Regions from separate parts of the Trichococcus sp. ES5 genome, predicted to be linked through region 3. Evidence: riboswitches for the same ligand, from Rfam matches in the RefSeq annotation. Region 3 holds a riboswitch; each other region holds the start of a gene.
What was found. A riboswitch is a leader RNA that binds a small molecule or an ion and turns the genes downstream of it on or off. The one in region 3 is predicted to bind thiamine pyrophosphate.
Positions count from the first base shown of each region.

Region 1: linked by a shared signal. The riboswitch ahead of thiW (energy coupling factor transporter S component ThiW) and the one ahead of TES5_RS15615 (hydroxyethylthiazole kinase) in region 3 are both predicted to bind thiamine pyrophosphate.
Region 2: linked by a shared signal. The riboswitch ahead of tenA (thiaminase II) and the one ahead of TES5_RS15615 (hydroxyethylthiazole kinase) in region 3 are both predicted to bind thiamine pyrophosphate.

Region 1 covers NZ_FJND01000011.1:87,951-91,225, reverse strand. Annotated here, with positions in the region: gene TES5_RS09670 (zinc-binding dehydrogenase) at 1-853, shown strand, start outside; TPP riboswitch at 890-992, shown strand; TPP riboswitch at 1,055-1,156, shown strand; gene thiW (energy coupling factor transporter S component ThiW) at 1,288-1,779, shown strand; gene TES5_RS09660 (MurR/RpiR family transcriptional regulator) at 1,997-2,812, shown strand; gene nagA (N-acetylglucosamine-6-phosphate deacetylase) at 2,883-3,275, shown strand, end outside.
Region 2 covers NZ_FJND01000007.1:77,945-81,219, forward strand. Annotated here, with positions in the region: gene TES5_RS07590 (ABC transporter ATP-binding protein) at 1-761, opposite strand, end outside; gene TES5_RS07595 (ECF transporter S component) at 776-1,354, opposite strand; gene tenA (thiaminase II) at 1,390-2,064, opposite strand; TPP riboswitch at 2,212-2,338, opposite strand; gene TES5_RS07605 (transaldolase family protein) at 2,434-3,096, opposite strand; gene TES5_RS07610 (PTS glucitol/sorbitol transporter subunit IIA) at 3,103-3,275, opposite strand, start outside.
Region 3 covers NZ_FJND01000016.1:16,488-19,762, reverse strand. Annotated here, with positions in the region: gene TES5_RS11305 (prolyl oligopeptidase family serine peptidase) at 1-1,338, shown strand, start outside; TPP riboswitch at 1,402-1,508, shown strand; gene TES5_RS15615 (hydroxyethylthiazole kinase) at 1,582-1,887, shown strand; gene TES5_RS11300 (hydroxyethylthiazole kinase) at 1,859-2,407, shown strand; gene thiE (thiamine phosphate synthase) at 2,394-3,035, shown strand; gene TES5_RS11290 (HAD family hydrolase) at 3,032-3,275, shown strand, end outside.

The DNA of each region.
Region 1 (3,275 bases), on a different contig from region 3:
CTTTACGCGGGAGGGGAAATCCCCCTCGGTCAAATTTCCCCGCATTTTAGGGATTGAATGCGTAGGGATAGTGGAGCGTTCGAGCGACGAAGAAAAATTGCCGCTCGGTCAAAAAGTGGTGTCGATCATGGGGGAAATGGGGAGAGCCTTCGACGGGAGTTATGCGGAATATGCCCTGTTGCCGGATGACCAAATCTATCCAGTCCACACCAATTTGCCTTGGTCCCAATTGGCGGCCCTTCCGGAAACCTACTATACGGCTTTCGGTTCCATGAAGAATCTGCGGATCCAAGCATCCGATCAGGTTTTGGTTCGGGGGGCAACGAGCGGTGTCGGGGTTGCCTTTGCCAAGTTGGTCAAAGCCCAATTCCCGGATATCCGGATTTATGGGAGCACGCGGAAAGCCGAAAAGGGTGAGAGATTGAAAGAAGCCGGCTTCACCGACTACGTCGAAGACCGCAACGGCGTGTTGGAAACGGAAGAGACTTTCGACAAAATTCTGGAATTGATCGGCCCTGCGACGATCAAGGACAGCCTTTCCCATATCCGGGAAGGCGGCGTTGTCTGCAGCACCGGTCAACTGGGCGGGAAATGGTTCCTGGAGGATTTCGATCCCATCATGGAATTGAAGCATAACAGCTACTTGACTACTTTCCATTCGAGTGACGTCTCCGGCGAGAAGGTGAATGAACTGCTGGAGTACATTGAAGAAAAAGGCATTGCTGTGGATCCCGAGCGAGTCTTCCCGCTCGAAGAGGTTGCCCAAGCCCATGCCTTTTTGCAGAGCCAGGACAGTTTCGGAAAAGCCATTGTGTTGGATCCGAGCGCTGCGGGAGAGAAAGCTTCAGAATAGGGTTGCGTTTCCGCGGATTATTGGTTAGAATCAAATGAGAAACACTGGGGGTGCGCTATTGCGCTGAGACCGGCATTGCCGGAACTCTTTGTACCTGATCTAGTTCATACTAGCGGAGGGAATGTGGCGTTTGACTATTCGCATAATAGACATCAAAACGTTATATTTTCTGATTTTCGCATCAGATCATATAGCGTTTTTTATTTTCAGTAGGGGTGCGCGCGAGCGCTGAGACCGAAACTGTCGGAACCCTTCAAACCTGATCCAGTTCGTACTGGCGGAGGGAACTGAGCTCGGTCTGGAGTCCGTACGTATATCCAAGACATCTCAGGGGAGGTGTCTTTTTATTTTCGTTAAAATCCGGGAGGAGGGGAAACGGTTCGCATAGATCAGGCTTCAAAAGGAATGAATCAAACTGAAAAGGGGAAAATCTTATGAACACAAAAAAATTAGTCACCACTGCCTTGATCATTGCCATGGGGGTGGTCAGCAACAGCATCTTCGTCATCCCGATCGGCATTGCAAAGGTAGCACCGATGCAGCATCTGCTGAATGTACTGACCGCTGTCTGGTTAGGACCCGGGTACGCCGTCCTGCAGGCCTTCGGCGTTTCCGTGCTGCGCAACTTGCTGGGAACGGGAACCATATTTGCCTTTCCTGGCAGCATGATCGGAGCTGTTTGCGCAGGTCTGTTTTATGCCAGAACGCAAAAGATCGGTTACGCGGCGCTGGGTGAATGGATAGGCACCGGAATCCTGGGCTCGCTGGTGAGCACTTTGCTGGCGCAGCTCTTTATGGGCATGGAAGCAGCATTGATGCTCTTCCTTCCGAGCTTCGCAATCAGCTCCGCCATCGGAGCCGGGATGGCTTATTTCATCATCCTGGAAATGGAAAAAAGAAGCGTGTTGGATCGGAACAGAATTTAAAACATCCGCATAAGCAGGAAGCCGCTCTCGGAAGAGGGCGGCTTTCTGCTGTCTAAAAGTGTCTCCAATAGAAATAGTTAAGAAAATTATTTTCATAAAATAATAATTGAAAAAACTATTTTCATGTGTTATTCTATCAGCGAAGGGGAAAAGGCGAAGTCAAGAAATGCGTAAAGCGCTTTTGGCGGCTGCGCAAAACAGGAGGAGGCAACGAAAAATGACAATCATCGAAGAGATCCAAAATCAGTATTCCGCTTTTTCCGCGAACGAGAAAAAAATTGCGGATTACATTCTGCAGAATAAAGCATCCATCAAAAATATGAACATCAAGGATTTGGCGGCGAAGGTGGAGACCTCGACGTCCAGCATCACCCGTTTCTGTAAACGCATCAACATCGATGGGTTTGTGGATATGAAGATTGCGCTGCGTTCATTGGCAAGCGAGCATCCTTTGAAAGAAATGCCGACTGTCTATGACGATATTTATGGCTATTATACGCAAGTCATCGATGAAACCAATCAGATGATCGAGGATCAGGCAATCGAAACGGTTGTCGATTGGATCAAAAATGCAAACAAAACAGTCATCTACGGCATCGGCAGTTCCGGGTTCACGGCCGCCGAATTGGCGCAACGCTTGATCCGCATGGGTCTGAATGCCACGGGGGTTACGGATTCCCACCTGATGATCATCAACAGTTCGATCATCAAGGAGGACGAATTGGTGATTGCCATTTCAAATTCAGGCGAAACGCCGGAACTGATAGCATCACTGGAGATCGCCAAGAAGAAAAAAGCGAAGATCATCGCCCTGACGAGCTTCAAAAACAGTTCCCTGACGAAACTGGCGGACGTCACTTGCTTCGGTTACCACTCGCGTTTCGTCAACAACACGGTGTTCGTCAACACACAGTTCGGGATGATGTATCTGATCGATGTGATTTCGACCTTCTTGGTGCAGGATGAGAATTTCAAATACAACATGGATCTGACGAGAAAAAATGTGCAAGGTTATTCGAAAAAATCGGAATAGTGGGATGTGGCGGCTGAGTCATGCAGGTGCACAGTGAAAATAAAGTTCAGGATCGAAGAGGGGAACGCAAATGAAAAAAGTGATCATCCATGCAGAAGTTTATACAGGGGAAACAGTCATCTCCGATGGGTATATCCGGTTCGGAAAAGAAATCAGCGCAGTCGGGAATATGTCGGAATACGTTCCCGAATCTGGCGAGGAAGTGATTGACGCAACCGGAATCAGGCTGGTGCCGGGCTTCATTGATGTCCACAGCCATGGCGGATATGGTGTGGATAACATGGACGGTGATGCGGAGGGCATCAACCGGATGATTGCGGCGATGCACCGGGAAGGGATCACCAGTTATTTTCCGACGACGATGACGCAATCGACAGAAAATATCGAAAAGGCTTTGGTCGGCATCCGCAAGGCCGCGGAAAAAAATCCGGTCATCCAAGGCATCCACCTCGAAGGGCCGTTC
Region 2 (3,275 bases), on a different contig from region 3:
GACTTCTGCTTTCGTTGCAAGGGCGTTTCCGCCAGATGTTGGTCCCATACCCCCGGAAACCAGATGCCCTGCTCCTTCATCTCGTCCTTGTGGGCCGAGAAGATTTCTTCGTTCGGTCCATCGGCGATGATGCGGCCGGATGCATCGAACAACACGAGCCGTTCGGCGAATGCCAGCACATGATCGATTTTGTGTTCCACAATGATGACCGTTTTGTCCTTGCAGACATCCTGCAGGACCTCCCAGATCGCTTCCGTTCCTTCCGGATCCAGCATGGCGGAGGGCTCATCCAAAAAGAGCACTTCCGGATCCAACACCAATACCGAGGCGATCGCCAGCCGTTGCTTCATCCCTCCGGAAAGGCTTTCGATGGGGATATGGCTGTCCGCCAGCTCCAAACCCACTTGCCGGAGCGCAACGTCTATTCTGGCAGTCATCTCTTCGCGCGGAACCGCCAGATTTTCGAGCACAAAAGCGAGTTCTTCATCGACATAGGGCATGCAGAATTGGCTGTCCGGGTCCTGAAAAACATAGCCCCAGGAAGCCGGCGTCACGAGCTTTTCGGCCTTCATCGGCACTTCGATCGATTGCGGAATCAGCCCGCTCAACACCTGCAGCAGCGTGGATTTGCCGCAGCCGGACGGCCCCAAAAGCAGCACTTTTTCGCCTTCAGCCACCGAAAAGGAAAGATCCTTGAACAACAAATCGGCGTCGCCGGGAAACTTCAACTTCAGCTTTTCCACATACGCTCGCTGCTCCATTTCCGCCATCCTCCTTAATCCATATCTGTGAAATCTTCAGTCGAAAGCGGACGGACAAGGTTCGTCACGCCGGTATCCTCCAGGACTTCCGCCAAGTAGTAGGCCAGCACCCCGGCAAAGAAAATCGAGCCGGCAAAACGGGCCAACAAATACAGCGCCAAGTTCCAAGCAGCCAACTCAGCAATCTGCCCGTTCAACGCATCCACCACTAGCGAACCCACGCAAGATGCCGAAGCTGCCAAAGCGGCAACCTTCAGGTCAAAACGTTTGTAACGGAAGGCCATGAACACCAATTCCGCAAACAATCCTTGCACCACGCCGGAAAGCAAGACGGTCAGACCCCATGGCGACCCCAAAAGGAATTCACCTGAAGCCGCAGCGATTTCCGCCAACAGCGCCACACCCGGTTTGCGGATGATGAAATAGGCGACGGTACCGGCGATGAACCACATGCCGTACAGCAGCTGATCAAGATGCAGACCCAACGGCTGCACCGCGTAATAAACCGTTCCCCACAGGATGTAGACGATCCCGAAAGCGATGGCGATGACGATCGTCACCAAAATATCTGTAAGCTTCAATTCTTTTTTCATTTTCTCTGTCTCCTCATTGTGTTTTATTTTGTCTCTTATTGCTCCAACGGTACCGGCCACGTTTCCATGCGATAGGCCATTTCCCAAAATGCGTATTCGTACTGACTGCTGATGATGAAATGCTCTTTCATCCTTTCGCGGTCGGCTTCACTCACGGCTGCGGCAATCTTATCCAGATGCTCAATCTGCTCATCCACCCGGTCCTGAAAATCCTTCCCGCCATAGGTAGCGATCCATTCCTGATAGATCGGTTCTTCCGGTGCTGCATTAATGAAGGCGTCGCCGATTTCGGCGTAGAGCCAGTAGCAAGGCAGAACGGCGGCGATCACATCCCCCAAATGCCCCGAGTGGCCGGCATGATAGAGATGGGACGTGTAGGCGTATGTTGTGGGCGCGGGTTTGAAACACTCTTTTTCTTCCGCGGTGATGCCCATCCTTTTCGAAAATTGTTCATGCAGGCCGATTTCGGCGCTGTACGTATGCTTCGCGAAGTCGGCGAACTGGTTGGTCGTCGCAATATCCGGTGCTTTGGCTGCGCCGAGCGCCAAAATTTTGGCGAAGCGCGTCAGGTAATAGGAATCCTGCTGGATGTAAAAACGGAAATTCTCCAACGGCAAGGTGCCGTCCCCGATCCCTTTCACAAACGGATGCTCCATGCTGGCTGCCCAGATCGGTTCTACCGCTTGGCGGATTTGTGCTGAAAATGTCATTGCTTTCCCTCCATATGCTGTGAGCGCTCCGCAAGGGTCCCGACTTATCCGAACGGCCGCTCTTGATTTTTGCAAACAAAAAAACCACTCTCTTCCCAACGGAAAAAAGTGGTTGTATGTTCCTTATGCAATAGGGACTTACTTAGCCAAAAGAGGCCGCCACTTCCCTACGCTGGTACAAACCAGATCAGGTTCTAAGGGTCTCGAAGTCCTACTTCGATCTCAGCTTTTTGGCGGACAGTCATCCGCCGGTAAAGCACCCCTAGTGGTAAAAAGAATATTCAGTTCATTTGCTATTGTTCTAATCGTATCATAATTTTTCCGGAAGTCAACTCGTTCTGTTGCACTAAACGTTACCGTTTCTTGTATTTATTCACCATATGCAGCCAACAACGCTTGTCCGTCTGCTTCAAAAACCTGCAATGCCTGCAGCGCCAAATCCTTGTTCATCATGTTATTCAGGACATCCGGAGGGATCGTGGCAGTATGCGCGCCCGACTCCAATGAATCGATGACTTGTTGGGAATTTTTGAAGCTCGCTGCCATGATTTTGGTCTTGTAGCCTCTGGCATCGATGAACGTCCGCATGGAACGGATCGCCTTGAAGGGATCGATCGCATTGTTCAGCATCCTGTTCACATACGGTGCCAGATAATCGCATCCGGCTGCGGCGGCCAGGATCCCCTGGTCCGCAGAATAGATCAGTGTCCCCAGGATCGCTCTTTCCGGATCGTCCTCTTTCACTTTTTTGATTGTTTCCAAGCCTGCTTGTGTAACGGGAATCTTTATCGAAAGTCGGTGATTTGCATCAAATGTCTTTATTGCTTCATAATCGGCAAACATTTCTTCAGAAGTCGTACCCAGCAATTGTACAAAAAGTTCCGTCGGCTCCAAAGCCAATAAATCTTGTAATTGTTTGAAGCGACTGCCGGAACCAGTCGACAAAATCGTCGGGTTGGTGGTGACTCCTTTCAGAAATCCGCTTTTCAAAAAACTTCCGATTGCTTTGATGTCGTTCGAATCTATGTACATACGCTACTACCCCACAGTTTCAGTGATTTTGATGATGGTGCCTTCCGCGATTTCGTTCACTGTTTTGTGTTCAACATACAGAGAGCCTGCCAATTCAGCGACTGTTTCTCCGCTGAAGTTAATGGTGATGTGCCCCAGATCCCTGAGGTTTTTGTTGACCACATCACCCACTGCTGTGA
Region 3 (3,275 bases):
CTGGAGGATGCGGTCGACAGTGTCGATCCTAGCGGCTGGCAGGTCATGACGGCCGGATCGGAACGCACGGTGACGGACGTCTATACATCCGATGAAAACGGGAACCCGCAGGAGAATTCAAACTTCATCGCGATCGATATGGAGACCGGTTTTAATGATGAAACCTTCAGTGTGATCGGATCCCCGTTCACCTACAATACGACGACATCGATGAATGAGTGGTCTCCAGCTTATGAGGTCGCAATCGCTGCTCCTTCCGTCACGATCGAGGATGAAACCTACTCTTTGAGCATCACGGAGGATGCCGTGAACAACCGCATCTCCCCGGATACGGATTTGTTCACCGCCAGAGGAACTTTCAGCGGCACCTACGTGAATCCGATGACGGATCAAGAAGAGGAATTGACGCTTTCGATAGCTGCCTATGAACCGGAAGAACTTGCCGAAGGGGAAGCGAACCCGTTGGTCATCTGGCTGCACGGTCAAGGTGAAGGCGGAACAGATCCCGACATCGCAATCCTTGGAAATGAAGTATCGGCGTTGGCAAAAGAGGAGATCCAGTCCTATTTCAAAACTGACGACGTGACCGGAGCTTACGTGTTGGCTGTCCAAGCGCCTACCTATTGGATGGACGAAGGGGACGGAACGAACGGCAACGGCAGCGGCATCTCCAGATACACCGAAATCTTGATGGATACCATCAATGATTATGTAGCTGCGCATCCGGATGTCGATACCGATCGCATCTATTTGGGAGGCTGCTCGAACGGCGGCTACATGACCATGAATATGGTCATCCAATACCCGGAATATTTTGCTGCGGCTTATCCGGTCTGCGAGGCGTATGCTTACTATGAATACGAGCGCAACAGCGATGGCACGTACGTGAAAACGAATGATGAAGCTACCGGAACATCAAGTTTTGTGAAGACCGAGCAAGTTTGGTTCACAGCAGAAAAAATCCAGGCGATCAAAGACTTGCCTATTTGGCTTGTCCAATCCGCGGATGATTCGGTTGTCATCCCTGCGAATTACATGCTGCCTACTTACCAGGCGCTCATCCAGGCCGGAGCGGAAAACACTTGGATGTCCTACTACGAAACAGTCGAAGGAACGGACAGCCCGGGCACTACTTACCTAGGCCACTTCTCCTGGATCTACTTGTTCAATAACCAGGTGACAGGCGTCCAGGATAAGGAAGCGATCGCGGCTGCTGCCGACACTGAAACATTCGGATCAGAACCAAGCAACGCTGCCGGCGGAGGAACAGCTGCAGCGACAGTCGGTGAAACCACTTATACAAATATTTTCGAGTGGCTGAATGCGCAATCAAGATAAAAAGAATCAGCAAAAATGATTCTTGAGTAAGGCTGGCGCTTATGTTAAGATAGTTACAAAATTACATACGAAAAAGGGAGCTTGTGTCAGCAGGCTGAGAGGAAGTAATCAACTTCGACCGATTACCTGATTTGGATAATGCCAACGTAGGGAAATAACATTGAATGATTGTATTCAGCGGGAAATGCCTATCCGGACATTTCTCGCTTTTTTTGTCGCAAAAAAACTATTTGGAGGTACCTCATGTTCAAAACGTTATTCGAAAATGTCCAGCAACAGACGCCGCTGGTCCACTGCATCACCAATTACGTCACCGTCAATGATGTCGCTAATGCCCTCTTGGCTGCCGGTGGGTCGCCGATCATGGCGGATGCCCCCGAGGAAGTCGCGGACATCACAAGCATCTGCACCGCCCTGAATCTGAATATCGGCACCTTGAACAGCCGAGCCGTGGAGTCGATGCTGCTGGCAGGGCGCCAAGCCAATGCGCTCGCCCATCCCGTTGTTTTGGATCCGGTCGGTGCGGGAGCATCCCCCTTTCAGGACTGAAACGACATTCAACTTGCTGGAAGACATTGCCTTCACCGTGATCAAAGGGAACATTTCGGAAATGAAAACGATCCATTCCGGCAGCGGCACGACGAAAGGCGTCGATGCAGACATCAGCGATGCCGTGACCGAGGAGACGCTCGAGGCAACGGTCGCTTTCGCCAAACGCTTGGCCGACCGCAATGAGACGGTCATTGCGATCACCGGCGCAATCGATATCGTTGCGGACCGGGACAAAGCCTACATCATCCGCAACGGACATCCGCAGATGGCGAAGGTGTCCGGAACTGGGTGCATGCTGTCGGCATTGATCGCCGCCTATTGCGGAGCCAACTCGGAGCAGTTGCTGGATGCTACCGCGGCAGCGGTATGCCTGATGGGAGTCAGCGGCGAGCTGGCTTATGAAAGGATGATCCGCAATGGGGCAGGGACTTCATCCTATCGCAGCTACCTCATCGATGAAATCAGCAAGATGTCGGCCAAAAAACTGGAAGGAGGCGCTAAAATTGAGAATAGATAAGAACGATTTGCTGCTTTATGCGGTTACCGATCGCCAATGGCTGGGGGAAGCATCCTTGGCGGAACAGCTTGAAGAAGCCATCCAGGCGGGCGTTACTGTCGTGCAATTGCGCGAGAAGGAACTGGATTTTGATGCCTTTGTATCCCTTGGCAAGGAACTGCAGGCTGTGGCCAAACGCCACCGCATTCCCTTCATCATCAATGATGCGGTCGATGTGGCCTGGGCATTGGACGCGGACGGTGTACATGTGGGGCAGAGCGATATGCAGGCGGGAGATGTCCGCAGCCGGATCGGCGAGGGGAAAATCCTGGGTGTTTCTGCCCATTCCGTCGAAGAGGCGCTGGCAGCCGAACGGAACGGGGCCGATTATCTGGGCGTCGGTGCCATCTACGGTACAGCAACGAAGCCGGATGCCAATACGCTATCGATCGAGACGCTGCAGCAGATCTGCCAGGCGGTGAGCATACCCGTTGTGGGGATCGGAGGCATTGCTGAAGGGAATATCCTCAATCTGAACGGCAGCGGCATCGACGGGGTTGCCGTCGTATCCGCCATCTTTGCGCAGCCGGATATAACCGCGGCTGTGAAGAGACTGCGCCCGTTAGCCGAAGCGATGGTGCAACCATGAAACTGGAAGCAGTCATCTTCGATCTGGACGGGACGTTGCTGGATTCCATGCCGATTTGGCAAGGATTGGGAGAAAAGTATTTGCTTCAGAAAAAGCTGCAGCCGGCTCCTGGCTTGCAGGATGCCTTGAAGACGATGAGCCTCACGCAAGCTGCACAACAATTTCGTGCAGCATACGGATTGCATGAAACCGAAGCGACGATCCTTACGGAAATCGAGATGCTGATTGCGGATCTTTACC